2 regions of the Thermosporothrix sp. COM3 genome follow, and region 2 is predicted to be linked to the other one. Evidence: riboswitches for the same ligand, from Rfam matches in the RefSeq annotation. Region 2 holds a riboswitch; the other holds the start of a gene.
What was found. A riboswitch is a leader RNA that binds a small molecule or an ion and turns the genes downstream of it on or off. The one in region 2 is predicted to bind cobalamin.
Positions count from the first base shown of each region.

Region 1: another riboswitch for cobalamin. It lies ahead of metE (5-methyltetrahydropteroyltriglutamate--homocysteine S-methyltransferase); the one in region 2 lies ahead of KTH_RS03465 (ABC transporter substrate-binding protein).

Region 1 covers NZ_AP019376.1:4,779,008-4,794,680, reverse strand. Annotated here, with positions in the region: rRNA gene KTH_RS20315 (23S ribosomal RNA) at 1-453, shown strand, start outside; gene KTH_RS20310 (amidohydrolase family protein) at 677-1,516, shown strand; gene KTH_RS20305 (MBL fold metallo-hydrolase) at 1,528-2,394, shown strand; gene KTH_RS20300 (adenylate/guanylate cyclase domain-containing protein) at 2,399-6,388, opposite strand; gene KTH_RS20295 (DUF402 domain-containing protein) at 6,720-7,277, shown strand; gene mce (methylmalonyl-CoA epimerase) at 7,297-7,710, shown strand; gene KTH_RS20285 (acyl-CoA carboxylase subunit beta) at 7,765-9,348, opposite strand; gene KTH_RS20280 (hypothetical protein) at 9,730-9,960, shown strand; gene KTH_RS20275 (uroporphyrinogen decarboxylase/cobalamine-independent methonine synthase family protein) at 10,039-11,037, opposite strand; gene metE (5-methyltetrahydropteroyltriglutamate--homocysteine S-methyltransferase) at 11,034-13,346, opposite strand; cobalamin riboswitch at 13,506-13,644, opposite strand; gene KTH_RS20265 (Asp23/Gls24 family envelope stress response protein) at 13,942-14,424, shown strand; gene KTH_RS20260 (hypothetical protein) at 14,498-14,881, shown strand; gene amaP (alkaline shock response membrane anchor protein AmaP) at 14,897-15,475, shown strand; gene KTH_RS20250 (hypothetical protein) at 15,491-15,673, shown strand, end outside.
Region 2 covers NZ_AP019376.1:799,258-814,930, forward strand. Annotated here, with positions in the region: gene KTH_RS03430 (D-arabinono-1,4-lactone oxidase) at 1-230, shown strand, start outside; gene KTH_RS03435 (class I SAM-dependent methyltransferase) at 261-1,043, opposite strand; gene KTH_RS03440 (enoyl-CoA hydratase/isomerase family protein) at 1,238-2,011, opposite strand; gene KTH_RS03445 (phenylacetate--CoA ligase family protein) at 2,008-3,330, opposite strand; gene cobC (alpha-ribazole phosphatase) at 3,636-4,283, shown strand; gene cobS (adenosylcobinamide-GDP ribazoletransferase) at 4,280-5,050, shown strand; gene cobU (bifunctional adenosylcobinamide kinase/adenosylcobinamide-phosphate guanylyltransferase) at 5,069-5,674, shown strand; cobalamin riboswitch at 5,692-5,900, shown strand; gene KTH_RS03465 (ABC transporter substrate-binding protein) at 6,045-7,037, shown strand; gene cobO (cob(I)yrinic acid a,c-diamide adenosyltransferase) at 7,099-7,683, shown strand; gene cbiB (adenosylcobinamide-phosphate synthase CbiB) at 7,683-8,639, shown strand; gene KTH_RS03480 (pyridoxal phosphate-dependent aminotransferase) at 8,621-9,715, shown strand; gene KTH_RS03485 (cobyric acid synthase) at 9,712-11,244, shown strand; gene KTH_RS03490 (DIP1984 family protein) at 11,523-11,981, opposite strand; gene KTH_RS03495 (DHA2 family efflux MFS transporter permease subunit) at 12,167-13,573, opposite strand; gene KTH_RS03500 (MFS transporter) at 13,552-13,917, opposite strand; gene KTH_RS03505 (PadR family transcriptional regulator) at 13,966-14,523, opposite strand; gene KTH_RS03510 (TetR/AcrR family transcriptional regulator) at 14,639-15,322, opposite strand; gene KTH_RS03515 (YhgE/Pip domain-containing protein) at 15,583-15,673, shown strand, end outside.

The sequences.
Region 1 (15,673 bases), 4.0 Mb from region 2:
GCTGATCCTGCCCAAGAGTTCACATCGACGGCAGGGTTTGGCACCTCGATGTCGGCTCGTCGCATCCTGGGGCTGGAGTAGGTCCCAAGGGTTGGGCTGTTCGCCCATGAAAGCGGCACGCGAGCTGGGTTCAGAACGTCGCGAGACAGTTCGGTCTCTATCCGTCGTGGGCGCAGGAAGATTGAGGGGAGTCATCTTCAGTACGAGAGGACCGAGATGGCTTGACCGCTGGTGCGTCAGTTGGCCTGCCCGGGCCAGAGCTGAGTAGCTACGTCAAGAAAGGATAAGCGCTGAAAGCATCTAAGCGCGAAGCCGACCCCAAGAAGAGTCTTCCCGCTCTCTCTGAGAGGGGGGAGCCAAGACCCCAGAAAGAAGATCTGGTAGATAGACCGTGCGTGGACGTCTGGTAACAGGCGAAGCGGAACGGGACTAATGGTCGAACGGCTTGTTGAATCGTTGCCTCGCAGGTGAGGGGAAGTGGTACAGAGGAAGGTGCCCGAGCGGGTGCAGCATCGATGACAGTTCGGCAAAATTGAATGATCGCTCTTGAGAGACTGCTTTCTACTCTTCAGTTGTGAACAATAGCATTATGTGATACAAAAAGACTCGCGATTATGTGATAATGTATACGCGAGTCTTTTTGTATTTCGTACAGTCTATTGTGCAGGAGCCTGTAATGCTCATTGATTTTCATACGCATATTTTCCCCCCGCACATCTGTGCCGAGCGCTCACGATATTGCGAACGTGACCCCTGGTTCAACGAACTCTATGCCAATCCGAAGGCCCGAATGGCAACAGCAGAAGACTTGATTGCGGAAATGGATGCTTCCGGCGTCGATGTCTCTATTACTTTCTCCTTTGGATGGACTGATCCCGGCTTGATTGAAGAATGTAACAGTTATGTCCTTGATGCCATGCGACGTTATCCCGGGCGGCTTCTGGGTATGGCAGTTCTGCAACCCACGGCAGGAGCGCGGGCGCTCAGGGAGCTGGAGCGTTGTGCGCAAGCTGGCATGATCGGTCTTGGAGAACTGATGCCGCATGGACAGGGCTATCGGCTCAGCGATATCGCGTTACTTACCCCCTTGATGGATATTGTGCGACATTTTCAGATGATTGTTCTCTCTCATTGTAGCGAACCAGTAGGGCATCTCTATCCTGGCAAAGGTAACGTCTCTGTAGAGGATATTATTACTTTTCTCACCGCGTTTCCAGATATTCCTTTTGTCGCGGCGCACTGGGGTGGGGGATTACCATTTTATACTTTAATGCCAGAAATCCAGAGGGTAGCGGCCAATGTATGGTATGATACGGCTGCAACTATCTATCTGTATCGTTCAGACATCTTTCCGGCAGCCGTACACATGGTGGGCGCAGATCGCATTCTGTTTGCCAGTGATTACGGTCTGTTGCACCAGAAACGAGTAATCAAACATATTGCCCAATCTGGTCTGGACGAGGACGACATTGCTGCGATTCTGGGCGGCAATGCCCGTACACTTTTACGGCTATAGGGATTTGAAATATGCGTGTTATTTCATTGGCAAGCGGCAGTAGTGGAAACGCTCTTCTGGTTGAGGCTGGACCCCGAGGAAGAACAAAGCTTCTGGTAGATGTTGGCATTTCAATGCGCACACTGATAGGACGGCTCCTCAAGATTGGCGTCGCTCCCGAACAGCTATGCGGCATTCTCGTTACCCATGAGCATAGCGATCATGTCGCCGGGTTGCCATCGTTTATCCGGCGCTATAGTGTTCCAGTGTATGTTGATCCGCGTACATATGAGCACATTGATAAGCGAGCTACATACAGCGCCCGGGATATTAATCCGGAAGAGGCAACGGTTATTCCAGAAATCATTGCGCTTAAAGTGGGCACAACTCGAATGATAGGAGATATCGAAGTTACATCATTCCCGGTATCACACGATGCAGTTGCACCCTGTGGTTTTCTGCTGCATGCCGGTGGCTGTCGCGTTTGCGTCATCACAGATAGTGGCGAAGTTACATCAGATATGCTCTCAATGATGGGTCAGGCTGATTTGCTGGTTCTGGAAGCAAACCACGATCGTGAGCGCCTGCTTCGGGGTCCCTATCCGCGCAGGCTGAAAGCGCGCATCCTCAGCTCGACCGGGCATCTCTCGAATATGCAGGCTGCGGAGGCTGTGCTGAAGACCTGGCGTAGTGATGGCCTGCGCTGGCTCTGGCTTGCGCATCTGAGCAAAACAAATAACACCCCTGCGCTGGCCCTGGAAAGCATACGAGACAGTATCCAGGAGGCAGGGGCGAATCCGACAAACCTGCATATTTCGGTCTCTCCGCCGGGTATGGGCGGTGTCTGGGACTCAACACAACTCTGGTCGGCTCGCTCCCTCTGGGAGATGTCCTTTTAGCTCCTTAAAAGGTCAGGATGTCCTGTAACATGGCCTGGCGGGTGCGCTCGACGCCGGGCTGTGCTTTGAGTGACTCAAAGAAACCGATGGCCTGTTCAAAGTGGTAGCGCGAACGTGCCAGATAGGCACTACGGCGGTTTGTTTTTTCCTCCTTTGCGGCAAGCCGCTTGTACAGGACTCCCAGGGCATAGAGTGTATTGGCCTGTTCCCATGGCAGATCAAGGACTTCGCATCGATGCAGGGCCTCGCGCAGATCATTTTCGGCCAGCTTCCAGCGTTTCTGCTCCATATACATTCGGCCGCGGGCACGTATCGCTATCGCCATGCTCTTTCGTGAGCCGGATGACTCTGCAACCTGAAGCGCGCGTTCACAGATTCTTTCCTGTTCAGCGAATGGTGCTTGCGTGGTGACCAGTAGATCAGCCAGGGTGGAAAGCACTTCGGGTGAAGGGAGTGGCTCGCTGTTCTGAAGCTTGGCCCGATAGTCCTCGGTTGCCTTCTGCCAATCCCCTTGCGCAAGGTGGATTGCATGCAGCCGGACAAGGTGTTGCTGTATATCTTCGCCCAGTTGCTGCGCCTCCTGATCGATCAGGCGTCTACACTGACGATAATACTGTTCCCCTTCCTCAAGCTGGCCACGGCGAAAAGCAATGGTTGCCAGGGTTTCCAGTGCCCAGAACCGCCGCTTCTCATCTTTATGCTGATATTGCTCTAGCAATTGTAGAATTTCTTCCGCCACCTGCTGCGCTTCATCCCAGCGATTCCATTGGCGCCAGACCCGCATGCGCCCGCTCATGCTGGCCAGAAGTGAAGATGGGCTCTCCATTGTTTGAGCGTTGTTCCATGCGCGACCGAACCACATCAGCGCCGTCGGATAGTCATCAAGCTGTTCATTGATAAAGCCAAGCGAGTAATAGAGATCATAGAGTTCCTCACGATCGGTTAGCTTGCTCTCAAGTTTCTGACGGCGCATTTGAAGCTCATAGGCTTCCTTATACTTATGGTACTGAATGTTGATGAAGCTGAGGGAGTCCAGCGTTAACGAGAGTGCCTGAGGATCATTGAGCCGTTCAGCCATTTGCAATGCTTCGTGACCGCTGGTGAGTGCCTGTTCAGCCAGACTTGCCTTCTGGGCATATGAGGCGCTTTCAAGCTGGCGAATATACCAGAAGGCCAGATAGGTATGAAATGCCACTCGTTCCGGGCTGAGCTTCGTATCCTGTCCCAGGAGTTCAATACCAGCATCGATGTATGCCTTGACTTCTGAAGGGGTAGGCGGCTTCCGGAACGTGTTGCTCCACCGCGTTCCCAGTTCGGCCAGATCCTCATAGATTTCCAGCAGTAGCGTATTGTTTTTCTCTTCCTGGCTGAGCGCAAGCTGTTCGGCTTTCCGATAGTCCTGCCATGCCTGATCGGTGTCTCCACGCTGCGAATAGGCATCACCAAGCTTGATATGCAGCTTGATCTGGAGATGGGTGTCTTTGATCTGCTCTTCTGTAAGCAGATCAAAGGCGTCGTGATAGGCTTGAAGCGCTCGAAGAGTATAGTAGCTGTGCAGCGCTTGATCGCCTGCAATGATTAGATACTTGATTGCCCGACGCCGAAGCTCAGGACGCGAGATACGCGTTTCCGTTCCCTGTTGTTGCTCAAGCGAGAGATTCAGCGACCAGTTCGCAAGTGCCTGCTGATAATGATAGGCCAGTAACTCAGCGTAGAGCGCAGGGGTGTCTTTGACCTGTGCTTCCAGCCAGAGGGCCAGTAAAGCATGTTCCCGAGAGCGTCGAGCACGAGGAATATTATTATAGACCACATCGCGGATCAATACGTGCTTGAAAGTAAAGAAGCGGTCATCCTTGATCGGGTTCCTGCTTGGACGCTCTGTTTCAAGGATAAAATCGCGCTCAGTCAGTGAGTCAAGCGCTTCGAGTATAGCGTTGATACTGATCTCAGGAGCAAGTTCACGCAATGCCGCAAGCCAGAATGTACGCCCGATAACAGCCGCATGCTGAAGAACAAGCTTCTCAATCGGGTTCAACAGGTCCACACGCGCTACCAGCACCCCCTGAATGGTATCCGGGATATGCGGGAGTGGTAGGACATAGTGTGTTGAGATCAGGGCATCCTCGGGCTGCTCTCCGAGTGTTGGAAGCTCGCCAAGCAGTGGATCATGGATATTCCCGATATGCCAGCTTTCGGTGTTTTGCTGTCCATTTTGCTCATGAATAAGAATGTGCTGATCGATCAGCATGCGAATGATCTCCTCGACGAAGAAGGGATTCCCCTCAGCTCGAGAAAGAATGGATGTACGCAGAACTTCGGGCAGTTCCCGATTATTTAAATGCGCGTCTATCAGCTCGTTGGTCTCGTCCTTTGAGAGCGACTCAAGCTCGATCGTGGTGAAATTGCGCCGTCCACCACCCCAATCGGGGCGCCGCTCGAATAGATCCGGACGCGCTGGACAGAGAAAGAGAATGGGAACATCGGTAATGCGATCTGTCAGATATTCAAGCAATTCAAGCAGAGCTTCATCGGCCCATTGCAGGTCATCAACCACAATAATCAGGGGTTGCAGCTCCGCCAGGGCTTCAAGAAATGTGCGCCATGCCCGAGAAAGAGTGCTCTGTACCCCGCTTTGTTTCGTGCTATGAACGCTCGAAAGCTCACTCTTGCTCTTCTCTCTGCTCGATACTGTTTGGAGGTGTTCTCGGCCCCGGCCAAGACTACGAAAGATTGTATCAACAATCTCCTCGGTTGGCTCCTTACGGTAGGTGCGTGTGAAGATATCCTGCACAAAGTCGCAAAAACGAGCCTTCAGCGATTGAATATCCTCGTTCTCTTTGGCTTTAAGCAGGCCGCGCATGATTTCGATAAGGGGCCGATAGGTAATTTCTTCTCCGTAGGGAGGGCAGCGCCCTTCAAGGACCAGTGGAGAAATCGGTAAGCCCTGAGAAGAGGCGGTCTTCACTTTTTCCTGTTCGCGGGCAATAAACTCGCGGACCAGCCGGGATTTGCCAATGCCGGGCGACCCAAGAATCGTGATGAGATGCGGATGTCGCTCGGCCAGGACGCGGGCATAGTTTGCATGGAGCAGGGTCAGTTCCAGGGCCCGCCCGACCATCCGCACCTGCTTGCCCGGGATGCCGCGTGGATGTTGGGTGATCTCAAGCGCGGCTTGATCTATGACTCCTTCAACGGCATAGGCATTGATCGGTTCGGGTTTCCCTTTCAGATGCAGTGGCGCGATAGGACGAAATCGAAAGACGTCGCGTGTTGTGAGATAGGTTCTTTCTCCTACCAGAATCGTATCTGGAGCGGCGGCAGTCTGTAGCCGGGATGCAACGTTGACCGCATCACCCGTTACCAGAAAATCCTGTCTCTGATGAGTGGTAGTGCTCGGAATAGCCACCTCTCCGGTATTGATGCCGATACGAATTTGCAGGCTTCTGGCGTTTGGATCAAGGGCTAGCCGTTGTTCATTGAAGTGTTGGAGTGCATCCTGAATGTCAAGCGCGGTCCGAATGGCACGGTCTGGATCGTCTTCATGCGCGATAGGAGCGCCGAAAATGACCATCACGGCATCTCCAATATATTTTTCAATCGTGCCCTCATGTTTGCGCACCTGTTCGGCGATCAGGTTGAAGTATCCGGTTAAAATGGCGCGTAGCTCTTCAGGGTCAAGCCGATCACCTAGCCGGGTTGAATCGATAATATCGGCAAACATGATTGTCACCACACGCCGCTCTTCTGGTGGTAGGAGAAGGGCCTGTGGTTCCGTTCTGGTGGTGCTTGTGATGATGGGCATTGGCGCTGTGGTAGCGCCTGTCGCTGCCGGCGCCGCGGCAATTGGCTGGAGTCTGGTGCCACATTCCATACAGAATTTCGCATAGGGAAGATTGGCGGTACCGCAATTCGGACAGATTAAGAGTCGATTGCCGCACTCAAGACAAAATTTCGCCTGCGCCGGGTTCAAGGTCTGACAATTGGGACAACGCATCTATAAGAACCTGTCTTTTACTGGTGGATTGCTGACTATACGTTTGCATTATTGTACAACACCGAACGGATGCCTGTTAATATTGCTCTGCTTCTCTGTGCTTCTTGCCTCTCTCGCTCGAAAAATGAGCGGAGTGGCCGTTCATAGAAATGAAGCCGATTCTTCGTCACTGCTGTGTTTGAAATAAAGGATGATGATGAGTATGTTGATGAGAAGTAGTTCACTTTTTTTGTTGGGCTCGAACGGCAGGAGAAAAGGTGGGAGAAATTACCTTTTGTGCTTGACGATTTTCTCCTGATTACGTACTATGGGGCAACGGAAGGAGAAAATCATGCGACAAGACTTTTTGGTAGAGTGTCGTAGTTATGAAAAGGTGATACGTGGTTCATGGCGAGGAAGCAGAGTGGATGCTGATGCTCTGCTTGGCGATGAACAGTTGAATGAGCATGCGCAGGATCTGGTACGTGTATGGGTTCCCGCTGGTACGCCGATGAACTGGGCAACCGGGACCCGTCCCTTACGCTATCATAGTCTGCAATTCTTCTGGCCCGAACGCTGGTATATGCTGAGTGCTTTCTATGATGGACTTGCATTAATCCATACATATGCGACTATTATCCAGCCTGCCACCATTGGTCTTGAGCGCCTTTCTTATACCGATCTGGATTTGAGTATGCTGGTGAAGCCTGATTTCTCCTATGAGGTACTGACTCAGGCGGAGTTTGAGCAGGCCGCCGAGATGCTACACTATGACGAGGAAACACGCATCGGTGCTCTGATGGCCCTTGATGTGTTGACGCAAGCAGTACATCGGCGCTCTAGCGTGTTTACACTGGTTCCACATCTGTTACAGGATATTCCCTCGCAACCCTTGCGTTGTGGGCATTAGTGATAGGTAGGTGCCGTACATGGCAAAGCCAAAGCGGATCGATCATGTTGCGATTATTGTGCGGGACATTGAGCAGGCGCTATGCTTTTATCGTGATACACTGGGCATCGAACCGAGCGAGGTCAAAGAAGTACCGAGTGAGCAGGTTCGGATCGCTTTTCTGCCTCTAGGGGGACCTGCTGGCAGCGAAATTGAGCTGATAGAGCCGACTGCCGAGAATGCCAGCCTGAACAGGTTCCTTGAGAAGAGAGGCGAAGGACTGCATCATATCTGTCTGGAAGTTGAGAATATCGAGGCAGCCCTTACCGAAATGAAGGATCAAGGCGTGCCAGTCCTGGATGAACAGCCCCGTATCGCGGCCGAGGGGCGGGCTATCTTTATTCATCCAAAGGGCGCGAACGGCGTCTTGCTGGAATTACTGGAAAAAGCGTAACGAAAAGGGGAGTATTACTCCCCTTTCCTCTGTTCTTTGCGCTTTGAGTTTGGACTAGAGCGGAATATTACCGTGTTTCTTTGGCGGGTTGGTATCCCGTTTATTCTTGAGCATTTCCAGCGCATTGATGAGCTTAATACGGGTGTTGTGTGGCTCAATAACCTCATCTACGTAGCCCCGGGCGGCTGCTATATATGGGTTTGAATACTTTGCCATGTATTCTTCAACCAGCTCTTTGCGGCGCTGATCTGGATCGGCTGCCTTTTCGATTTCATCCTTGAAGAGAACATTGACCGCAGGTTCAGCCCCCATCACGGCGATTTCGGCGGTCGGCCAGGCGTAATTGATATCTCCACGTACATGCTTACTGCTCATCACGTCATACGCGCCGCCATAGGCTTTGCGCGTAATCACGGTGATTTTGGGAACGGTTGCCTCACAGTAGGCATACAACAGCTTTGCCCCATGCCGGATAATGCCGCCATGCTCCTGAGCGATCCCAGGCAGGAATCCCGGGACATCGACAAAGGTCACAATCGGGATATTAAAGCAGTCACAGAAGCGGACAAAGCGTGCCGCCTTATCGGATGCATTGATATCCAGGACACCAGCGAGAGAGCGTGGCTGTTGCGCCACGATACCGACGGAGCGTCCATTCAGGCGGGCAAAGCCGATGAGGATATTCTGAGCGAAATGTTCCTGGACCTCGAAGAACTCGCCGTCATCAACAATATGTCGAATGATCGTTTTCATATCATAGGGCTTGTTGGGATTGTCGGGAATGATCGAATCAAGCGCCTCTTCCACGCGAGTCGGAGAGTCGTTCGGCGTGATTCGTGGCGGATCTTCCATGTTGTTCAGTGGAAGATAGCTGAGTAATTGCCGAATCATCCGAATACATTCGGGCTCACTCGGGCAGGCGAAGTGTGAAACACCACTGGTCGAGCTATGGACGCGCGCTCCACCCAGTTGCTCAAAGGTAACATCCTCATGCGTCACGGTTTTGACAACATTTGGCCCGGTCACAAACATATAGCTGGTGTTTTCGACCATAAAGATAAAGTCTGTGATGGCAGGTGAGTAGACGGCTCCTCCGGCACAGGGTCCCATGATCGCCGAAATCTGGGGAATAACACCGGATGCCAGCGTATTGCGCAGAAAGATATCAGCGTAGCCGCCGAGGCTGACCACACCTTCCTGAATTCGAGCGCCACCTGAGTCATTCAAACCGATGACTGGAGCCCCGTTCTTCATTGCCAGATCCAGCACCTTACAGATCTTCTCTGCATGTGCCTCTGCGAGGGAGCCGCCGTAGACGGTGAAGTCCTGCGAGAAGACGTAGACAAGGCGTCCATCAACTTGACCATAGCCCGTTACAACGCCATCGCCATAGATGGTCTGACCATCAAAGCTGGTACGGTTGGTGACAAACATATCAAGTTCATTGAATGTACCAGGGTCCAGGAGCAGATCAATGCGTTCGCGGGCTGTTAGCTTGCCTTTCTTATGCTGTGCATCAATGCGTTTCTGACCACCACCGAGTTTTGACTGTGCTTTGAGCTCTTGCAGCTCTGACAGCTTCTCAGCGGTGCTCTTAATATGGGTTGTATCCTGGGCACTACGTTCACTTGTGGTCATTGTGAGGAATCTCCATTGATTGCTTGTACTCTGAGTTCTTTTGTAGAAATAGGCTACGCACCCACTATACCACATCGCGTTCTTTCACGCTCGCTACCCTGAACAGTTCAGTTTCTGGTGATAAAAGCGCCTGAGCGGAAGCGCTCTCCTGTTACCCTTCTCCTGAAAGGAACGTGTTTGAGAGTAGAATCAAGAACCTGTTTTGAGGATGGAACAGGCAGTTTTAGCGGTGACTCATTTGCGTTTATGTGGCGCGTGGTCCCGGGGCTGAGAGCCATACAGAATGGGAAACCTTCTTCTCGTTTGAGAATGAGTGTTGGAGTAGCCCCGGAGGCCGCTGAAAAAGAACCTGTTTCTTGCTATCAGAGAAGGAGACTTTTTATGGGGAAAGAGAAAGAACATGATGAGCTGGAAGGGGTAGAGTCCATATCCCCTGAGCAGGCCAGAAAAGAAATGAAACAAGCTGCTGAGCGCGTCCGAAAAGAAGGGCAGGGAGCAAAATCCTCTCAGGGTGAAGAGGATGAGCTTGCTGATGTTGAGAAGATTTCTCCTGAGCAGGCAAAAGAAGAAATGCGTGAAGCAGTGCGTAAGCTCAAAAAGGAGAAGCAATAAGAGACCCTTCTGATAGATCCCATTATGTAGAGCGGGAAGAGTGAAGGTTCCCGCTCTTTTTTCTGCTCTCCGGCAGGACTACTCTCCGGAACAGGCTTCATGGGCAAGCTGTGAGAGCTGTTGTGCCTGTGCAAAATGTTCTTGTACAGCTTCAAGCGGTAGGAGACCCAGGCCACAGGTCGCGGTAAATATGGTGTGTCTGAGGCTCGGGATGATATGCTGACCTGGTTGTTGGGTCAGGAGCCAGCGCATAAAAAGTGTCGAGATATCCAGCTTGTGCGGTGTCGTGACTGTTGGAAGCAGCCCATAGGCTACGATTCCCCCGCCTCGTATAAACTCCTGTGTGCTAAGATCGGCTGCAAAGGTTTCCAGATCGCGATAGGCGTCAAACGAGATCAGATCAGCGTGAAGCCGTGTCAGCAGGGCATAATCAACAAGCTGAGCACAGCAATGGACTCCCGCCAGCGCTCCGGTTGCATGTATACGCTCAAGAAGCCACTGAAGCAGAGGCAGATGGGATGCGCCCAGGGCCAGACACGGTTCGTCTACAACCAGGAGCGTTGGACGCTGATACCGTTGCAGACGACGAATCTGCCAGAGAGCCAGCCGCGCCAGGTAGCGTGTAAGCAATCCGGCAGCCTCCGGGTCGGCAATGAGCGGTGTTTCACCGTCGAAAAGGCAACTGGCGAGCGTGAGGGGGCCGACCATCTGTCCTTTTACCGCTTTGGCCCGGGGAAAGAGCCCGGCAAACCATCCCGTCTCAAATGCAAAGAAGCCGCTGGCATTTTGTTCTGTGAGGGTTGCTGGACCACCTGCCAGAAAGCGCAGCAAGGCAGTTCGCTTCCCTGCTTTGATACGATAGCCGTACGTTCCGTCGCGCGGCTCGATCAGAGAAAGCGCCTCTCCTACTGCCTGTTCAAGCTGCATCTCCTGAGATGAGCGTTGCGGCAATTGCGGCCAGAAAGGAAGCTCCGGACTGTATTCGGCCACGAACTGAACTGCCGCCCGGGAGTCGGTAAGGGGCAGGCTCCCGACTCCCGTAACCGCGCCATTCGGGAAGAACGGTTGTTGGTTCACCCCTGTTTCTCTTTCTGCTGTGAGGTGTGCCGGAAGCGCCGGGCTGCCTCTACCATTCGGGTCAGGGATGGGCGCACCTCTTCCCAGCGGCGCGTTTTGAGGCCGCAGTCTGGATTCACCCAGAGCTGGTGGGCAGGTAAGACCTGTAAGATTGCTTGAAGTGTTTCGTCAAGCTCTTTTTGCTCTGGCACACGAGGTGAGTGAATGTCATAGATGCCGGGTCCAATGTCATTCAGGTAGCGACAGGTAGCAAATGCGTTGAGTAACTCAAGCTGAGAGCGTGAGGCTTCAATGGAGAGAACATCAACATCCATGCTGGCAATGGCATCCAGAATATCATTGAACTCGGAATAGCACATGTGGCTATGAATCTGCGTCTCGTCTTTGACGCCGGTCGAGGCCAGCCGGAAGCTATGAATTGCCCATTCAAAGTAGCGCTCGCGTTCCTCTACCCGTAGTGGCGTTCCCTCGCGTAGCGCTGGCTCATCGATTTGAATGATTTGAATACCCGCCTCCTCAAGCGCCTGTACCTCGTCTCGAATCGCGAGGGCAAGCTGATAGCAGGTTTCAGCGCGAGGCTGATCGTCGCGCACAAACGACCACTGTAGCATAGTGACCGGGCCGGTCAGAATGGCTTTCAGTGGTTTCTCCGTCAGCGCCTGAGCATAAGTGATCCAGCGAACAGTAATGGGGCTGGTATGTACCACATCGCCATAAATGATCGGGGGACGGACACACCGTGAACCGTAGCTCTGTACCCAGGCGTTGGCGGTAATCAGGATCCCTTGCAGGTGTTCTCCAAAATACTCGACCATATCGGTGCGCTCAAACTCGCCATGAACCAGGACATCTATCCCGATATCCTCCTGAAACCGGATCGTTTCCTCGATCTGATGGCGCAGGAATGTCTCATAATCCTGTGTGTTGAGCTTGCCCTTTTTATGCGCCTGCCGTGCCGCGCGTACTTCGCTGGTCTGTGGAAAAGAGCCGATAGTAGTTGTTGGCAACAGAGGAAGCTGGAGCCGTTCCTGCTGTTTGGCTTTGCGCACCGCGAATGGAGATGTGCGCTGGGCCGATTGTTGCAGTGCGGTGGCAACCCTGCGGGCAACGGCTGGATTGGAGACACGAGAAGACGCGCGACGCTGTTGGATGGCTTCTCGACTGGTTGCGAGCTCTGTTTCAACGGCGGGGCGTCCCTCGTTCAGGGCTCGGGTAAGCACAACCAGCTCTTCCACCTTTTGCCGGGCGAAGGCCAACCAGGGGCGAATCTCTGCATCTATATCGGGCTCCTGTTCCAGATCCATCGGCACATGCAGCAGCGAACAGGAGGGAGCAAGCATGACCCTATCTGATCCAAGCGCCTGTACAGCCCGCTCGGCGTATTGCAGAGCGCGATCAAGGTCGGTGCGCCAGATATTGCGTCCATCGACCAGCCCGAGTGAGAGCGAGAGTGTTGAGGGAATATCTGTGAGGGCCTGCTGCAATTGCTCAGGGGCGCGGACCAGATCAAGATGCAGCGCAGCTACCGGGAGGTTAAGCGCGGTTTGAAGATTCTCGTGCAGGGGACCAAAGTAGGTGGCCAGAAGGATGCGCGGGCTGGCTTTGCTCAAACGGGTATAGATAGCATGGTACAGCTTTCTTATCTCATCATCAAGGCGAAGGACAAGACATGGCTCATCAAGCTGAACCCACTCTACACCTGCTGCGGCTAACTGCTGAAGTAGCTCTTCATAGACCGGTAGTAGCCGTTCCAGCAATGAGGGGAGATGAAGTGTTCCTGTATGTGATTTGCTCAGGAGCAAAAAGGTAAGCGGGCCGGGTAATACCGGGCGGGCGTAAATGCCGAGGGCCTTCGCTTCCAGAAACTCATCAAGCGGCTTGGTTGAGGAGAGTGAGAAGCGCTGATCCGGGGTTAATTCGGGCACGATGTAGTGATAATTGGTATCAAACCACTTGGTCATCTCCATTGCTGGAAGCGCTGTGTCCCCGGCTGTTACGGCTTTTGTGCCGCGTGCCATCATAAAATAGGTGGAGAGGTCAACCATCGTGCCGGACCAGGCATAGCGTTCGGGAATAGCCCCGACCAGCGCGATTGTATCAAGGATATGATCGTAGAGGGAGAAATCATTTGCGGGAACATGATTCAGACCGAGTGTATGCTGAAGCTGCCAGTGCTGTTTGCGTAGTTCGGTCGCTCTGGATTGTAGCTCTGTCGCAGTGATTTTCCCGGACCAGAAGGCTTCCAGCGCCTTTTTTAACTGGCGTTGGGCCCCGATGCGAGGGTAACCGAGGTTTGTTGCGAGTACCATTGGATTGTGTCCTCTCTTGTCCTGAAGAATAACAATCCCTTCCAGCGTGAAGACAGAGAGCAAGAAAAAAGCCTGATCCGGCGGGGGAACAGGCGCAAGATCAAAGAACTTGCAGAGCGTGATGTGCTCCTGATGTCTTCCCCTTTGACGCGAAGGGTTGCTCGACGGTTCGTACGGGTGGGCATTCGGGCTCGGGAGTGGTTCCCTTACCGTTGCGCGACAGCACCGGATTTGCACCGGATTTTCCCCATATTTCAGCTATGCCACGACAGCATAGCCCCGTAGATGCGCTATATTCGTTTTCTGCGCTATAAATGTATGCTACCATATTCAGATTCTGGCCGTCAAGTGGCGCATATTTTTCCACTGAAAAATGAGTCATGATTCCCGAAACAATGGAAATTTTGTCTGAGCGATTCTCTGTAGAGTGCTGTTGGCTGTGCTTTTTCTGTGTGACTTTTTGCTTTCTTTGTCGTCTCTTTAATAGCATAGTGGCAAGAACAGCTCAACTCTTCTTTTCCGAGGAAATGGCTGTGTTGCTACGCGGAGAATGGGTGAAAATTCAAGCTTGAGTGCAACAAGGAAAGGGAAACGTATGACAACTCAGGGTGGAAAAAACGTCCAGAATCAGCAAGAAGCAGCGCGTACGGGTGTGGCAACGATTCCCCGTGCGACCGAAACGTATTCACAACAGGGAAAGACCTCAATTGCTGATGGTGTGGTTGCGAAGATCGCGGGTATTGCCGCACGTGAGGTACAGGGCGTTCATGCACTGGTTCCGGGTGGAACAGGGGCCGCAATCGGTCAACTGGCAACGCGCATGACTGGTGGCGATACGCGCTCTCAGGGTGTCAGTGTGGAAGTGGGACAGCAAGAGGCGGCGGTTGATGTGAATATGATTGTTGAGTATGGTGTGAGCATTCGGCAGGTAGCCGATGCTGTGCGGCAGAACATTATCAACCGTGTCGGCTCCATGACCGGACTCACCGTCAAAGAGGTGAATATCTCGGTGGCTGATCTCTACTTCCCTGAAGATGAGCGTAAGCAGAAAGAGCAACCAGAACCTCGTGTCCAATAGTATGGCAACAGGGGGACATCTCTTATAGAAGAATGCTCCTCCTGTTGTCTCACTTTCTGTGGAAGGAGGGGGGATGACACAGCTTCATTCTAGCGAGATCGGGGCACCGTCTGCTGAGGTTCGCTTTGCTCGGGAGATTGCCCGGGCGGTTGTACAGATGCCCGAGTTCGCATCTCTGGGGCCAGGGCGCTTTGTGCAGGCGGCAACCTATGGCCCTGGTGAACGTATCACCGGGGTTGTGGTACAGCAGAGCGCTCCCGAGGTTTTTACAGCAGAGATCCATGTGGTGCTGACAGAAGCCGCACTACAGCAAGCGTTCATACAGCAGCCAATCGGGAGCGCATATCTGCTACAACTGGCTGACGCTGTTAGGAAGGTAGCGCATCAGGCTGCGAGTCGGGTAGCAGGTACCGCTACCCTCGCTCAAATAGATGTGGCCTTTGATGATGTTGCCTGAGCATGGAGGAGAGCTATGAGAAATGTATTTAACCGGATAGTGCTACTCATTTTAAGCATTCTGGCTATCGTGTTTGGTATCCTGGCACTGCTGATCCTGGGCGGGCTGGTTTCACCTGCACAGCTCAGCCCTGGTGGTTTCTTACATGGCTTATGGAGCTCGATAGGCATGAGCAGCGGGCCCGGGCGCACGACAGCACTTATCAGCAGTATTGTAGCGCTTGGTTTAGGATTGGTGTTTCTGGGGATTGAGTTGTTACCGGGACGCAGAGCGGGTGAGTTTGTCATTCGACGTGATGGCCTGGGTACGGTCTCGGTCGCACGGAACAGTATTGATGAGCTGGTCGGGCGAGTGGCTGGGAGTGTGCCGGGAGTGCGTGAGGTTCGTGAGGACGTGGAGAAGGGAGATAAAGGGTTGCGCGTGTGGGTGCGGGCGGCGGTTGCTCCCGATGTGGTAGCGCCAGATGTAGCCCGTACCTTGCAGGAACAGGTACACACCGCCTTACAGAATAATCTCGGGCTCCCTGTCTCTGAGGTGCGTGTCTCGACACAGCTTGCTTCATTGGAACATACCCAGCGAAAACGAGTACGGTAATCTGGAAAGGAGGAAATGATGTCAGGAAGAACAGCAGGACTTCTGTTCGGTTTTGGCCTGGGGGTTGTCTGGATGTGGCTTGGCTTCTGGCCCGCGGTGTTAACGTTGATTCTTGGTGTGATCGGCTGGTTGATTGGGGGTGTCGCGGAAGGCAAGGTGAATCTGGCCGATGTCTGGAGCGATTTACAGGGACGACGG
Region 2 (15,673 bases):
CCATTCACATGTATCGCGGTATGGAGTACAAGCCTTATTTCCGCCATATCGAGGAGATCTTCAAGCGCTACAACGGGCGTCCGCACTGGGGCAAGCATCATACTCGGACTGCCGAGCAGTTGAGCGAGCTCTACCCGCGCTGGAACGACTTCCGCAGGGTGCGTGAAGAGCTTGACCCACAGGGCCTGTTCTTGAATTCTTATCTGCGTGAGCTGTTCTATGGGAATTGAGGGATATGGAAGACATATCCCCCAACCCTGTTATGCAGTGGGTTTGCGCGCCTTCACAAAGAAGCGGTGACTGTGCGAAACAATAGAGCCCTCGCGCTGAATGCGCCCATGCAGCTCAAGTAACCGCTCGAAGTATCGTTCAACGGAGAAGTCGGGAATCTGCCACTCGATCACCTTCAAGTAGAAGACGAGCGCGCCGACGTCGTAGAAGCGTGTCACCGGGTAAGCCTCCTGCTGTGTCAGGATCTCGAATCCGGCCTCCTGTAGCTCCTTGACGGCGGTCTCGCAGTTCCAGCCCGCATATTTGGGCTCAGGTGCGCCAAGCATACGATTGAGCTCGATATTGTCGTTTCCGCCGACCTGTTGAGTGACGAAGAGGCCGCCCGGTTTGAGCACGCGCCAGAGCTCACGCGGGTCGAATGCGCCGTGCCGATTGATGACCAGCTCGAAGCGCTGATCCTCGACCGGAAGCGCCCGGTTCTCGTCGTCCTGCACCGCATACACCCGGACGTTGAGCGGCTCCAGGCGGGCTCGCGCTATCTCGATGTTTGGCGGGTAGCCCTCGGTTGCGCAGGTATCGGGTGGGAATGGCTGAAGTGAGGCCAGTAGCTCACCGCCGCCGGTGTCCATATCCAGTAGCGAATGAACGTGCGGCAAGAGTGCTTTTACCTCCTCTCGATACTCCCAGGGGAGGGGCTGTTCATCGTCAGTCATGCGCCCGTTCAGGTGCGAGAAATCCCACCCCGAAAACGGATAGTTGTATTCGTTAACCAGAGAGCGGTAGAACGCTTCGTCTTTCTGTGATCGTGTCATGCTTTTACCTCCTCAAAAACTATTTCGACGCCAGCAGTGAAATTAGTCGAGGAGGCCCGCGAATCAGGTTTTATTGCGGGTGTGCCTGTTTGCTGAATTGCATCTTCTTCCTATTCTCACTTTCTATCGTTAGATGAGCATACACCGATTGTTGCGCCCTGTCAACTGAACAGGTCTTCTGTGTGACGTCCGGGCTATTTCTTGCGGAATGCCTCCCTTGCTCGATATTCTGCCATCAGTTCGGCATGCTCGGGTGATTGCAGACACTCCTGCTGTGCCTGTAGAAACTCCTCGGTCAGCGTGGCGATGTCGTTTTCAAAGGCCAGATCGATCTGACGCTTGGTGTGGTGCAGGGCTGTGAAGGGGAGGGAAAGGAGCTCTTCAGCCAGCGCGTTTGTCTGCTCTTCGAGCTTCTCGGGTGGCGCGACCTCGTGGATTATTCCGAGCCGTTGGCCTTCGGTAGCACTGAAACGACGGCCGAGCAGGCAGAGCCATTTTGCCTGACTGCTGCCGATCAAGCGAGCGAGCCGCATCGGACCAAGTGCTGCCACCACGCCCTCACGAACCGCCGGAATACTCAGCACCGCGTCCTCGGCGGCAATGCGCAGGTCGCAGGCGAGAGCAAGTTGCAAGCCACCACCCAGGCAATAACCATGAATCGAGGCGATTGAGATGGCATTGAGCGCGGAGAGCGCCGTCATGCCACGTTCCCAGGTGTCGAACCACTCCAGCGGCAGATTTCCATGTGCCAGTTCTTTTGTATCCAGACCGCTACAAAAGGAGCGCCCTTTCCCGCTGACAATAACGACCTGTACGTCTGGTTGCCGCTGCAAATAATCGGTAACGGTGACCAGGTCCTTGACCCAGGCCCAGTTTGCCGCGTTATGCACTTCCGGGCGATTCAGATACAGGCGAGCAAGCGAGCCGCTGACAGCACAATACATTGTTGCCAGTTGCAGTGTCATCATTTTCCCCTTTCACGTTTGTCGATAATATGGGTTGTTTTGCCTTCGGAGCGGGGTAACGTGCCGTACCGATGGAGCTGTACCGAAAAATGAAGCCCTGATGCATTGAGCAGTAATGTGCCGATCGTTTCCTGTAGCTGTTGATGCGCGTCTGGAGAGGCGTCGGGGTCTGCAAGCTCAACCTCAACGGTGACGCTGTCGAGGCTCTGCTGACGCTCTATCACGATATAATAATAAGGAGAGAGCTCGGGAAGCGACATCAGAACGCGCTCTATTTCTGTCGGGTAGACGTTGATGCCCCGGAGAATCAACATATCGTCGGTTCGCCCTTTGATCTGGCTGATGCGCATGAGGGTGCGTCCGCAGGCACAAGGAGCGGTATGCAGGGAACAGATATCGCCTGTACGATAGCGCAAAAGTGGCATACCTTCTCGTGTCAACGTTGTCAGGACAAGTTCACCTTCCTGGCCCGGTGGAAGCGGGTCGCCATTGGCGGAAATGATTTCGGGGTAGAAGTGATCTTCAAAAACATGCAAAAAGCGCGTACCGCTCCGGCGAGCCTCGTCGCGACTCGCAGGACATTCGACCGCCACGCCGGGGCCGATGATCTCGCTCAAGCCATAGAGGTCGAAGCCGCTCAATCCGAGGCGACTTTCAATCTGCTGTCGTATGGCTTCTGTCCATGGCTCAGCGCCAAAAATGCCATAGCGCAGGCTGGTTGCTTCAATGCCCATTGCTGCCATTGTCTCGCCGATAACCAGCGCATATGAGGGGGTACAGCCGAGCGCGGTTGCCTGCAAATCATGCAGTAGCGTGACCTGGCGTCGGGTGTTGCCGGTCGAGGTTGGAACGACAGTCACTCCGAGCAGTTCGGCGCCGGAATGAATGCCGAGGCCGCCCGTGAACAGGCCGTAGTTATAGGCGTTTACCAGCAGGTCGCCGGGTTGAATACCCATACAGAGGAGCGAACGGGCAGAGACCTCGGACCAGAGCGAGAGATCATGCCGTGTGTAGCCAATGATCTTTGCTCTCCCCTTTGTTCCCGACGATGCCTGAATCCGAAGGAGCTCCTCACGCGGCACCGAGAGCAGGCCGAAGGGGTAGTGATCAAGCAAGTCGTCTCGGGTTGTGAAGGGGAGCGTGCTGAGTTCGTCGAGACTGGTCAGGGCGTCGGGGGTGATCTGTCGCTCTTCCAGTCTGGTACGATAGAAAGGAACATGCTCATAGACGCGCTTGAGTGTTGCCTTGAGCCGCTTGAATTGGAGATCGCGGCGTTCATCGGGGGAGAGAAAATCTTGTTGTAAGAGCGCTTCAAGCAACATAAAGAGAATCTCCTGTAAAAAGATGCGCTTGCGCCTTCTCAAAGGGTGCGAGCGGGGTTGGTCTCAAGAGCTCAACTGTATAGATTAAGTTTGTAGTATTTCACGCAATAATATCTTTTAAAAACAGTATACCTGTTTTTGGCAAAAAATGTTAATATGGAAATGAGGTACTTGCTTTTGAGAAGGCTCCCAATGCGGCCTGAACGTATTTTTCCCGGGACGAAAAAAGTCCTCTCTGTGCCATTCCGGGAGAAAGGGCGTATACTGTCACCACACTCTAGCATGACACCATAGAAGGGGAGTATATGACGGCAGTTGAATGGAAGACAAAGCGGCTCTGGCTGGTGCGGCATGGTGCGACGATCTGGAATGCGGAGCGCCGTTACTGTGGTTCCAGCGACATTCCGCTTTCGGAGGAAGGACAACAGCAGGCGCTCTGGCTCGGGCAACGCTTGCGCTCGGTCTCCTTCTCGACCATCTATTATAGTCCAACCGGGCGGGCACGAGCCACTGCTGAAGCGATTGCCAGTGCGCACCGGGAGCCGCTGCACCTGCATGTGGACGATCGCTGGCGCGAGATTGATTTTGGTCCCTGGGAGGGCCTGACCTATGCTGAGATCACGGCGCGCGATCCCGATTACCCGGGCTTTTTTAGCGTGCCTCAGCGCTATGTTCCTCCGGGGGCCGAGTCGCTGGAAGCGGTGGTGCAGCGGGTGCAAGAAGGCCTTGACGCGCTGGTGCGTGCGGATGAGGAGTCCTGCTTGCTTGTCGGGCATGGTGGCTCGTTGCGGTTGTTGCTTTGCTTGCTGCTGGATATGCCGCTTGAGCAGCAATGGCGTTTTCGACTTGATCCCGGGTCGCTGAGCGCGGTTGAGCTTTTCTATCAGGCCGAGACCAGACCTCAGGCGACCTTAATCTTACTGAATGAACAACAAAAGGTGGAGAATCCTTGATACATCTATTGCGCGAGCAATGGGGCGAGTTGCTTGGAGCTTTGCGCTTCCTGACGACGCTTCCCTTGCCGCATGAAAAAGAGACGAATGAATGGCGGCTGGGAGGCGGTTTCTTCCCGCTTGTCGGGCTGTTGCTTGGTGGCTGCCTGTCCATCCTCGCCTTGTTGCTTGGCTGGCGGCTCTCATATCTGCCTCTGACTGCACTTCTGATCGTGGCTGAGATCGTGCTGACTGGTGGGCTGCACCTTGACGGACTGATGGATAGCTGTGACGGCCTCTTCGGCGGGCATACACGTGAGCGTAGATTGGAAATCATGAAAGATAGCCGGGTGGGAAGTTTTGGCGTGCTTGGGGCGATCTGCGTGGTGCTGCTCAAATGGGCCTGCCTGACGGGCCTGCCCGTGACCCGCATGGTTCCCGCCCTGCTGATGACCCTGACTATGTCGCGTTGGATGATGCTGCTGGCGCTGTTTGCCTATCCTAATGCCCGACCTGAAGGCATGGGAGATGCCTTTCGCCAGCGTATCACGCGTGGAACACTGATTCTGGCGGGAGTGACGGCGCTGGCAGTAACGCTCATCGTGGGGTTCTTTCTTGGCCCGTGGGGCTTCCTGAAGGGGCTACAGGTTTTCTTGCTTGGCACTGGCTTTGCCTTTGTGCTTGGCTGGCCGTTTTATCGGATGATCGGTGGCCTGACCGGTGATAGCTATGGGGCCATTGTCGAGCTTGCCGAGGTGGCGCTACTGCTGCTGTTCCTCTGGCTATAGAAGAAGGAGAAGAGTGCTATGAGTGAGCCTGTCAAGCCGCCGCGCCTGATTCTGGTTCTTGGGGGAGCGCGGAGCGGCAAGAGTTCCTATGCCGAACTGCTCGCGGCACGGAGCGGGTGCCCGGTTGCCTATATCGCAACGGCGACCGCCGATGATAACGAGATGAGTGAGCGGATCAGACGGCATCAGGACGCGCGTCCAGCGGAGTGGGTGACCATTGAGGAGCCATACGATCTGGAGGCCGCGTTCCGGCGAGGCTGCGAGCGGGCCGATGTGGTGTTACTGGATTGCGTGACACTCTGGGTCTCGAACTGGCTCCTGCGCGATGGGAGGCTTGTCGAGGGGGAGCAGGCGACGGCTGAAGCGCTGTTCAATACAGAGATAGTGCAACAGGTTGACAAGCTGCTGCGGGCCTTTGCCGAGGCCGATGAAAGCAAGCGGCTGATCCTGGTCTCTAATGAAGTGGGGCTCGGGCTGGTGCCTCCCTATCCTATCGGGCGGGTGTATCGTGACACGCTCGGCAGGGTCAATATGCGGCTTGCGCGTGCCGCTGATGCGGTGTATCTGCTGGTCGCCGGGCTTCCTCTGGATGTCAGGCGTTTGCGTGCAGAGATGCCCTGGTGATAGAATAATCTGGATAATTGATATTTGCTTTGTCGGGTGGCCTGCAAGAAGCAGGCAGAATAGGGAAGCCGGTGTGAATCCGGCACAGACGCGCTACTGTGACTGGTGAGCGCCCCGTCCTCTCGTTGATGTGAGAGCAATGCCACTGAGCGAAAAGCTATGGGAAGGCAGACGGGGAGCGTTTGGAGCCAGAAGTCAGGAGACCTGCCCGAGAAAGGGAATGCTCACGATCCTTCGCGTCAAAGGGAGCGAACCGAGCGCATACCGATAGCTTGTGAAGGCAGAAGGTGCTTCACGGCTCACTTTACCTGTGCTCCAGAAGACGTGAGGTGACGGCGGGCGAAGGATTTTCAGTGGAGGGTTTCGTTTTATGTCTACCCGTCTCATCTCGTTCCGTATTTCTCTTCTTTTCCTGCTCACTCTCGTGCTGGCTGCCTGTGGCGGTGCTCAGCAGACAGTGGACAAGCCTGCTACCACGCCGACGGTGGCGGCAACGCCTGCGGTCGATGATCGCGGAACGCCGATTGTTTATCCTAAAACTGCACCACAGCGCATTATCTCGCTGACCGCGAATACCAGCGAAATGCTCGGTGCGCTTGGCTTGCAGGATAAAGTCGTTGCAGTCGATAACTATACTACCTACCCCAAAGAGCTGACTTCAAAGCCGCGCATCTCGGATGCAATGGGCAAGTACAACATCGAGCAGATTACAGCCCTCAAGCCTGATCTGGTGCTGTCTCATGGCGGAATAACTCATGAGGTTGATGATAAGCTGCGTGGTCTTGGCCTCAACGTGGTGGATCTCCCGGCAGTGGACTTCACAAAATCACTTGAGCAAATTCTGATTGTTGGCAAGCTGACGCACACCGAACAGAAGGCACAGGAGGTCTATGAGCAGGCCACAAAGGAGCGTCAGGACATCATTCAGAAGGTCGCAGGCACGGAGAAGCCAAAGGTGCTGCTTGAGGTGGATAACAGCACGGCGGGCAAGCCCTTTGTCTTCGGGAAGGGGTCTTTCGGTGATGAGATGCTGCGCGATGCGAATGCAATCAACATCTTTGCAGAGAATAACAGCAACGGCGGCTATCCTCAGGTGACCGATGAAGCGATTATTCGCGCAAACCCGGCGTATATTATTCTGACCGAGGACCCGAAATATGGTGGTGATCCCTCGCTCGTCTATAAGCGCCCGAACTGGGGAGGCATTCAGGCTGTGAAGGAGAAGCAGGTCTATCATGTGAACGTGAATATCACGCAGCATGCCGGGCCGCGTCTGGTGCAGGGTCTGCGCTGTATTGCTCAGATTGTCCATCCTGATAAGTTTACCGAGAAGCTTCCGCAGTATTGTTCGGACACGATCTAAGCTCGCTGGCAGGGAAGGCGCGTTCTTCCCTGCATTTCTTTTCTTGAAGGGAGTGAAGCGCATGAACGAAGAAGTGCGTGCACAGCAGCGAGAGCGCTATAAAGAGGAACTCAAGCAGAGCAAATCGGCAATCAAGAAGGGGCTGGTGATCGTCAATACCGGCAATGGCAAGGGCAAGACGACGGCGGCTCTCGGGCAGGTGTTTCGGGCCTGGGGACAGGGCATGCGCGTCTGTATCCTGCAATTTATCAAGGCCAGCACGGCGAACTGGGGCGAAGAGAAGGCCGCGCATCGTCTGGGCATCGAGGTTCACCCTCTGGGCAGTGGCTTCACCTGGCTCTCAAAGGATATCGAGAAAGATAAGCGGCTGGCTCGCGAGGGATGGGAACTCTGCAAGCAGAAGATCCTGTCTGGCGCTTATGACCTGATCGTGCTTGACGAGATGACCTACGTGCTGACCTATGGATGGATTTCCTGGGAAGAGGTGCGCGAGATCTTTGACCGACGTCCCGAAGGGCTGCACCTGATCGTCACCGGACGCGATGCGCTGCCCGAGCTCATTGACTATGCCGATACCGTTTCAGAGGTTCGGGAAGTCAAGCACCATTATCTCAAAGTCAAGTCGCAGAAAGGAATCGAGTTCTAGTGATACATCGCTGGATGATTGAACTGGCGGCGCTGCTTGTGGCACAGGGGCTCGATCTGCTAGGAGAACCTCCGTTGTCGCTTCATCCAGTTGTCTGGTATGGAAAACTGATTCGCGGGCTGGAAAAGCGAGCGCCCGGGCAACCGGGAGCACAGTTGTGCTATGGTGTCCTGATGCTTGTGCTGGCTGCCCCCTTTGCTCTGGTCCCTGCCTGGATTGTGCAGCGGCTTGCGAAGCGGGTTCGTCATCGTGGCGCTGTGGGGATTGTGCTGTATGGGTTGCTGATCGGGGCGGGCCTCAAACCATTTTTTGCGCTGCGGATGCTGGTTGATGCGGGTGCTGAGGTACGGCAGGCCCTCGAACGCGATGACATCGTTGCGGCTCGGGAGGCGCTGCGGAGCCTGGTGAGCCGTGATCGCTCCCGATTGGACGCGGAGCTTGCAGGCGCGGCGGCTATCGAGTCGCTGGCCGAAAACCTCAGCGATTCGGTGGTTGCGCCACTGTTTTATTATGCCTGCTTTGGCCTGCCGGGCGCGGCGCTCTACCGCCTGGTCAATACCTTCGACTCAATGATCGGCTATCGCGGCACGTATGAGTATCTGGGCAAAGCGGCGGCCCGCCTGGATGACCTGCTCAATCTGGTGCCCTCCCGCCTGACTGCTAGCCTGATTGTGCTCTGTGCTCCCCTGTTTGGAGGAGATCGACGGCAGGCGTGGCGCATCTGGCGGCGTGACGCCCGCAACACGGCGAGTCCCAATGCCGGACATCCGATGGCGGCGGCTGCCGGAGCGCTTGGGGTGCGGTTAGAGAAGGTCGGGCACTATGTTCTAGGGGAGAAGCAAAAGGAGCTGACGCCACTGCACATTCAACGCGCCGAGCGGATGGTCTGGCTTGTGGGCGGCGGTGGCCTGCTGCTTGCTCTCTTGTGGAGGCAGGTATGCATGAGAAACCGCTAATGCATACAGTTATGCACGGGGCGCTTGATTTCGCGGAACTGGAACGTCTGGGCCTGCATCCCGACGCGGTTCTTGATTGTAGTGTGAACTCGAATCCCTATGGCCCATCGCCTCGGGTTCGGGAGGCGCTTCGTTCCCTTATCCCTGAACGCTACCCGGATCGGGATTGCCTTGCGCTGAAACGGGCGCTGCTCGCGACCGATCTGGCAGATGTTCCGCTTGTGCCTGAAATGCTGGTTTGTGGCAATGGGGCAAGCGAGCTGATCTGGGCGCTTGCTCGCACCTTTCTGTATCCTGGTGCGAAGGTAGCGCTTTTCCCTCCGACCTTTGGAGAGTACAAAGCTGCCTCTGAGGCGGTAGATGCGACTATTCTCACGTTCCCGGCGTGTGAGGAAGCGGCCTTTCAGCTTGATGTGGAGGCGGCGTGTACCTGGCTTGAGCGGCAGTGCCCGGCGCTGGTCTGGCTCTGTAACCCGAATAACCCGACAGGGGCTCTCCTGACCGGGGAACAGCTTTTCCGACTTGCACAATCCTGCACTGCCTGTAACGCGCTACTGGTGATCGACGAGTCCTACTATCGCTTTGTCGTGCCTGAAGCCACGAGTGCGGCTCTTCCGCTGCTGGCCGGTCCACTTGCCGAGCATGTGGTGGTGTTGCGCTCGATGACGAAAGATTACGCGCTGGCTGCGTTGCGGCTCGGCTATGCTGTACTGCCTCCTGAGCGGGCGCGCCAGCTTCAAAGTTACCTGCCCTCATGGAATGTCAATGGCGCGGCACAACTGGCGGGCGTGGCCGCCCTTGCGGATCGTGATCACCTGAGGATGACGATGAGCGCGCTTGCTATCGAACGCGAGCACTTTTTTCGTGCGCTGGCACGCTGGCCGATGATCCCTTCACACACGCATTACTGTCTGCTTGATGTTGGGTCAGCGGTCGAGGTGCGGCAGTGCTTGCTGCGAAAAGCGCTTCTGGTTCGTGATTGTACATCGTTTGGCCTGCCACGCTATATCCGGGTGGCGACGCGGCGACGGGACGAGTGGCCGCGCCTGGTCGCTGCATTGCAGGAGATAATATGAGGCTAGCAAAAACACTGATGATTCAAGGAACAGCCTCGACAGTTGGCAAAAGCACGCTGGTAACGGGGCTCTGTCGGCTGTTCGCGCAGGAGGGGCTACGAGTAGCGCCATTTAAAGCGCAAAATATGGCCCTCAATTCTTTTGTGACCGCTGATGGTGGCGAAATAGGGCGTGCGCAGGCAGTCCAGGCCGAGGCTGCTGGCATTGAGCCCGCGGTTGAAATGAACCCGATTCTGCTGAAACCCGAGGGCAATTCGCGCAGTCAGGTGGTGATGCTTGGTCGTCCGCTGCGTCGGATGGAGGCGCAGGAGTATTACAGGCATCGTACCGGTTTTCGTGAGGTGGTGCAGCGCTCGCTTGAGGCGCTTCGGCAGCGTTTTGATCTGGTACTGATTGAGGGCGCGGGAAGCCCTGTCGAGCTGAATCTTGCGCAATATGATCTGGTGAACATGGCGGTGGCTCATCTGGCAGATGCTCCCGTGTTGCTGGTTGGCGATATTGATCGTGGCGGAATCTTTGCCTCTTTGCTTGGTACGTTACAGCTCTTCAAGCCAGAGGAGCGGGCACGAGTGAAAGGGTTGATTGTCAACAAATTTCGGGGAGATCTGGCGCTCTGGCGTGATGGGGAGCGCTTGCTTGCGCGCATGGCTGATGTGCCGGTACTCGGGACTGTCCCCTACTATACCGACATTGTGATTGCTGAAGAGGATTCCGTCTCACTTGAGCGGGGAACGAGTCTCTTACAGCGGCCTCAAAAGCGGACCCGAGCCGTGGATATCGTTGTTATTCGTTATCCCTATTTGAGCAACTTCGACGAATTTGACGCACTGGCTGCCGAGCCGCAGGTGCGCCTCTCCCTGGTAGGGAGTCCGGAGGAGCTTCCAGAGCGGCCCGATCTGATTATCTTGCCCGGCAGTAAAAACACACTCTCAGATCTTGGCTGGCTCTGGCGTAGCGGACTGGCGTTGCAGATTCGACATCATGCCGCGCAAGGAGCCGCGTTACTGGGAATCTGTGGCGGTTATCAGATGCTAGGCGAACGGGTCAGCGACCCCGAGGGGGTGGAGAGCGCTCCGGGAACGGTTGAGCCCGGGCTGAATCTGCTGCCCGTTGAGACCGGCTTTGTCTCGCTTGAGGAGAAGGTGACACAGCAGAGCCGGGCGCGGATATTGACGAGACGCGGTCTATTTGCGGCTCTGGACGATAGTGAGTTACAGGCCTATCAGATTCATGCCGGGCGCACCCGGGCCCCCGAGAACCCGCTTTTTGGCCTTGTACAGGGGGAAACGGATGGATGGATCAGCGCGGATGGATGGAAAGCCGGATGCTATCTCCACGGTCTGTTCGAGAACGAGGCATTCAGGAAAGCGGTGATACAGGCGCTCTGGAAGCGACGCTATACGCAGGATGAGCCGCAGCCAGATACAACCTTCAGTCGACAACAGGAATATGATAAACTGGCGGCTCTGTTGCGTCAGCACCTTGATCTGAAGCTGCTCTATCGTATTCTTGAGGGCAGAGAGGGTTAGAAACAGGGTTTTCATGCCCGATTGGCAGCCGTGCGATCTCATTCAGAATAGCAGGTTGAGTAGAGAGAGAGTCCCCGAACCCACCCTCCCCGACTTCCGGTATCAGTCCTCCACGCGGTAGTGAACAGTGCGCGATGCCCGGTACTCTTGTCACAATGCCGGACGATAACAATGAAAACGTGCCTCGTCCTCTGGGCACACTCAAAAGTGCCTTATAACCCTAAGGCGGGGTTTGTGGTCGCTACTGTGCACAGAAATCGGGTACCGACTTTCTCTCTCTAGTCGACCAGCTCGGTGAGCCAGTTTTTTTCCTGAATGGCTGTATCGAGCTCACGTCGACGGCGTGCGATCTCATCGGCCTGCTTGCGGAGCGCCGCGACATCGACGGTTGCGACTTTGCGAATCTCAGCGTGACCATAGCGGTCGGTTCGATCCGCAGCGGTATTTGCCGCTTCATGCAGGAAGGTATATTCTTTTGAAAGGATATCGCGGCGGGCCAGTGCCTCGGTCAGGGTCTGGTGCTCGTCGAAGCGCGTTTGCAGGTTTGTCTTATTAATGCGCACGATCAGCGTTTGCAATTCCTGGAGCAAGCGGCTATACTCGGCCCGGAGTTCCTGTGGATCTTCAGGCGGGGTGTCGCCTTCCTGCACAAGAACGGACTGCAACATACGAGAATGCAACTGCGCCAGTCGCTTTTGAAGATCGGCACGGAGAACAAGCGCTTCTGCGAGCTTCATAGGTCATTCGTCTCCTGATTCGATGTCTATTTTGTGAGAGTTACTGAAAGAAAATTTTTGAAAAAGAGATATGTTGTAATTTGTCAATGAGGATAGTATAGGGGAAGAAAAGGCGCCTGTCAAGCCAAAACAGGGGGAGAGGGAAAGAAAGGCCATCTCCTCGATGATGACCTTTCTTTTCCGGTTTAGTGCGCGCTCATGGCGAGTTCTTTGGCCTGCTCGGTGTTGATCTCCGAGCGCTTCGGGGCTCGAGCCAGGAAGGCACCCAGGAAGCTGAGCAGGGAGGCCACCGCCGCGGCCCACCACGTGGCGGTAAAGGCATGCGTCATTTGCGCCTTGAACTCGTGCTGGATCTGCGAGTTGATATCCTTCAATTCAGTGCGAATGGCATTGCGCTGCTGTTCGGGGACCTGTGGCGGCAACTGATCGGCCAGTTTGGTAAGATCAAACTGATTCGATGAATTGCCTCCAGATGCGCCTTCTCGATAGTTGCTACTATTCGTTTTGGCGCTCTTGAGCCCCTGAACAATGCCATCACGCATTGGCTGAGGCAGTTTGGTATCTGCCTGCACAATGGAAACAGCGTTTGTGCTGGCCTGCTGCATATTGGCTTGAATCTGGCCGGTAAAGAGGCTGATCAGGACCGCGACGCCGAGACTGAAGCCAATCTGGCGGAACGTGTTGAAGATGCCGCTTCCCACGCCCAGTTTCGTGCGAGGTACCTCGGAAAGCACGATTGCCGGGAAGGCCTGGAAGACAAGTCCCATCCCTGCGCCAAAGAGGATCCCACGCCAGACGATATCAAGGTAGCTGGCATCGGGTGTCAGCAGGGCAAATGTCACCAGACTGACGGTAAGCAGAAAGGTGCCGATCAGGCCCAGGATCTGCGGGTTTGTTCTGATGCGCCCGGCGATAGCCGATACGACAAAGCTCGCCAGCGGGAACGGGATCAAGGCATAGGCCGCGCCCAGTTCGTCATAGCCAAGCAGGTTGACGAAGTAGAGCACCAGAATCAGTGAGCCGCCCTGCATCGCGAAGCCAAACAGGAACATCACCACGTTGGTCGCGCTGAAGCTCCTCCGTTTGAAGAGACTGAAATCTACAATCGGGTAGCGCTGACGCAGTTCTACCAGGACAAAGAGCGCCAGCAGCACCACGGTCGCGACCAGGAGCCCGATGATCGTTGGCGAACTCCAGCCCCAGTCATTGCCCTGCATGATTGCCAGCACCAGACAGAAGATGGTGCCGGAGAGCGTCAGCACGCCTGCAACATCGACGGCCTTGCTTGTGTTATGATCGCGGTTCTCGGGCACGAAGAGCGTAACCATGACCAGGCCAACCAGACAGAACGGCAGGTTGACGAAGAAGATCCAGCGCCAGTCAAAATTCTGAATCAGGAAACCACCAAGCACTGGACCGGCAGCGGCAGCCAGACCCGATGAGGCCCCCCAGACGCCCATTGCAGCCCCACGCTTCTCGGCGGGAAAGATGGCCGTCACCAGAGCCAGACTGACCGCGTTCATCGACGAAGCGCCGATGCCTTGAAGGGCGCGGAAACCAATCAGCCAGTTCACGCCGGGGGCCCTGTCCATCCCCCAATGGTGCCGGAAAGGGCGCATAACAGCGAGGCCAGGCTGAAGACGATCATTCCAAACATGAAGATGCGCTTGCGCCCGTACTGGTCGGCCAACCGTCCCATCGTGACCAGCAGCACGGCGAAGGTCAGACTGTAGGCGTTCAGAGCCCAGGTCACAGTGGTGAGATCAGTCTGTAATTTCGTCTGTATGTCTGGAATTGCGATATTCATAATCGTGGCGTCGAGCAAGGCCATAAAGAAGCCAAAGAGCAACGACACGAGTGCCAGCCAGGGATTGACAGTCCTACCCCCAGGAAGCGTGAAACCCGCTTCTGCTGGCTGGTTTGTATTGCTTTGCATGGTGTGAGAGAACTCCTTCAGTTCGCAGGGTCTACTATTGATACATTGCTATGTTTGAGTGCGCGCCTGCAATTCATTTTGAATTTCGGCACGCAGCTCTTGCGCCCATGCAAGCTCAAGCTTCCATTGCTTGAGAGAATGATTGCTCATCGTGAGTGCATGTTGAGAAAGGACAGGAGGAAGCTCATTTCGACAAAGAGCCCCAACTTTTTCCGAATAATGTTCAATATGTTTCTGACAATATTCAATATAATCTTCTACCAGAAACAATTGCTCCTCAGGCGGCAAAAAGGGAAACCAGGCGACCTTCTGCAAAAAGAATCGCTGGTAGTCGTACTGGTGGGACCGGGTGTCCATTAAGAGATCATGGAAACGCTTGCGGCCTGCATCCGTGATCTGATACTTGCGTGCCTGACGCTCGCCACTGCCCTCGTTTTCCAGGCATATAATCAGGCCTTCCTTCTGCATCTTATTGAGCAGCGGATACAGACGTCCGTGGCTGATCCTGGTAAAGGGGCCGGTTGCTTTCTGGATTACTTTACTGATCTTGTAGCCGTGAGCGGGGTGCAGCATCAGAACACCCAGGATGATAAGCTCATAATGCATTACACTCTATCGATGTATTCCTTTCTCCTGCCATATAGGTCATGGTGACATGTCACTGTGACATAGTATAGGCGAAAAAAAAGCCCCCTGTCAAGAGTATACAGGGGCTTTCTGGCTAGCGTGCTAGCTCTTTTGGCGGGAACAGGGTGCGATAGATCATATCGGTGATGGCGTCGATCAGGCGTTCTGTGCCCACTTCCGAGGGGACGACGATGCTCATGGTGTCGAACAGGGATAGGAGCACCAGCGCAGTGGCCTCAATATCGAGATCAGGCCAGGTCCTTCCTCGCTCGACGGCAACCTGAATCTTCTTCTCAAGCTCTTGAAGAATATACTCTCGAATCAGCCGCTGGTAGGGCTCCAGACTTTGATCTTGCGTGACCAGTTCGTGCCAGACCTGCCGTAAGCGCATATTCGCCTGGAGCAGCGCCGCGCTGACTGCCGTGCGAATGGTGGCGCGGTAATCGTCTAAGCTGAAATCCATGTCGATCAGGCGGATATGGCTGAAAATCTCCTCAAGTTGTTCGAGAAAGATGGCGATCAGCACCTGTCGTTTGTTGCGGAAGTAGCTGTAGAATGTGCCCACGCTGACCCCCGCGGCCTGCGCGATCTCGTCGGCGGTGGTGCCAATATAGCCCTTCTCGATGAAGAGAGGCACTGCGGCCTTGAGCAGTTCTCGGCGCTTTTCGCGGCTACGCGCTTGCTGCGGAATACGGGGAAAATCCTGATCCTCAAACAGAGATGCTGCTAACTGGCGGAATGAGTCCTGTTCGACGATGTGTTCCTTTTTGTCTTGCATAGTGTGCTACCTCGATCTAGTGTGGATGCCTGACGCCACAGGAAGTTTTCAGCGCAAAGTATAAGGCGCTTTCCTTTCCTCTGTCAACCAAAGCAGAAATATGAATATGACCTCATGTTCCTATTGCAATCCGGTCAAAAATAAGCTATACTCCTCGATGTGGAAGAAAACATGAGGTGAGCCTCAGATTTCAGTATTGATTCTAGCACAAATTGGTCCAAACAACGAAGCAAAAAACTGTAGTGGGAAGGTGATTTTTCGTGAAGAAGCAGCTTTTGTTACACCCGCTTACCTGGATCGTGCTGGTGGTCGCCGGACTGGTCACGCTGGCGATCCCCGCGAGTTATCTCG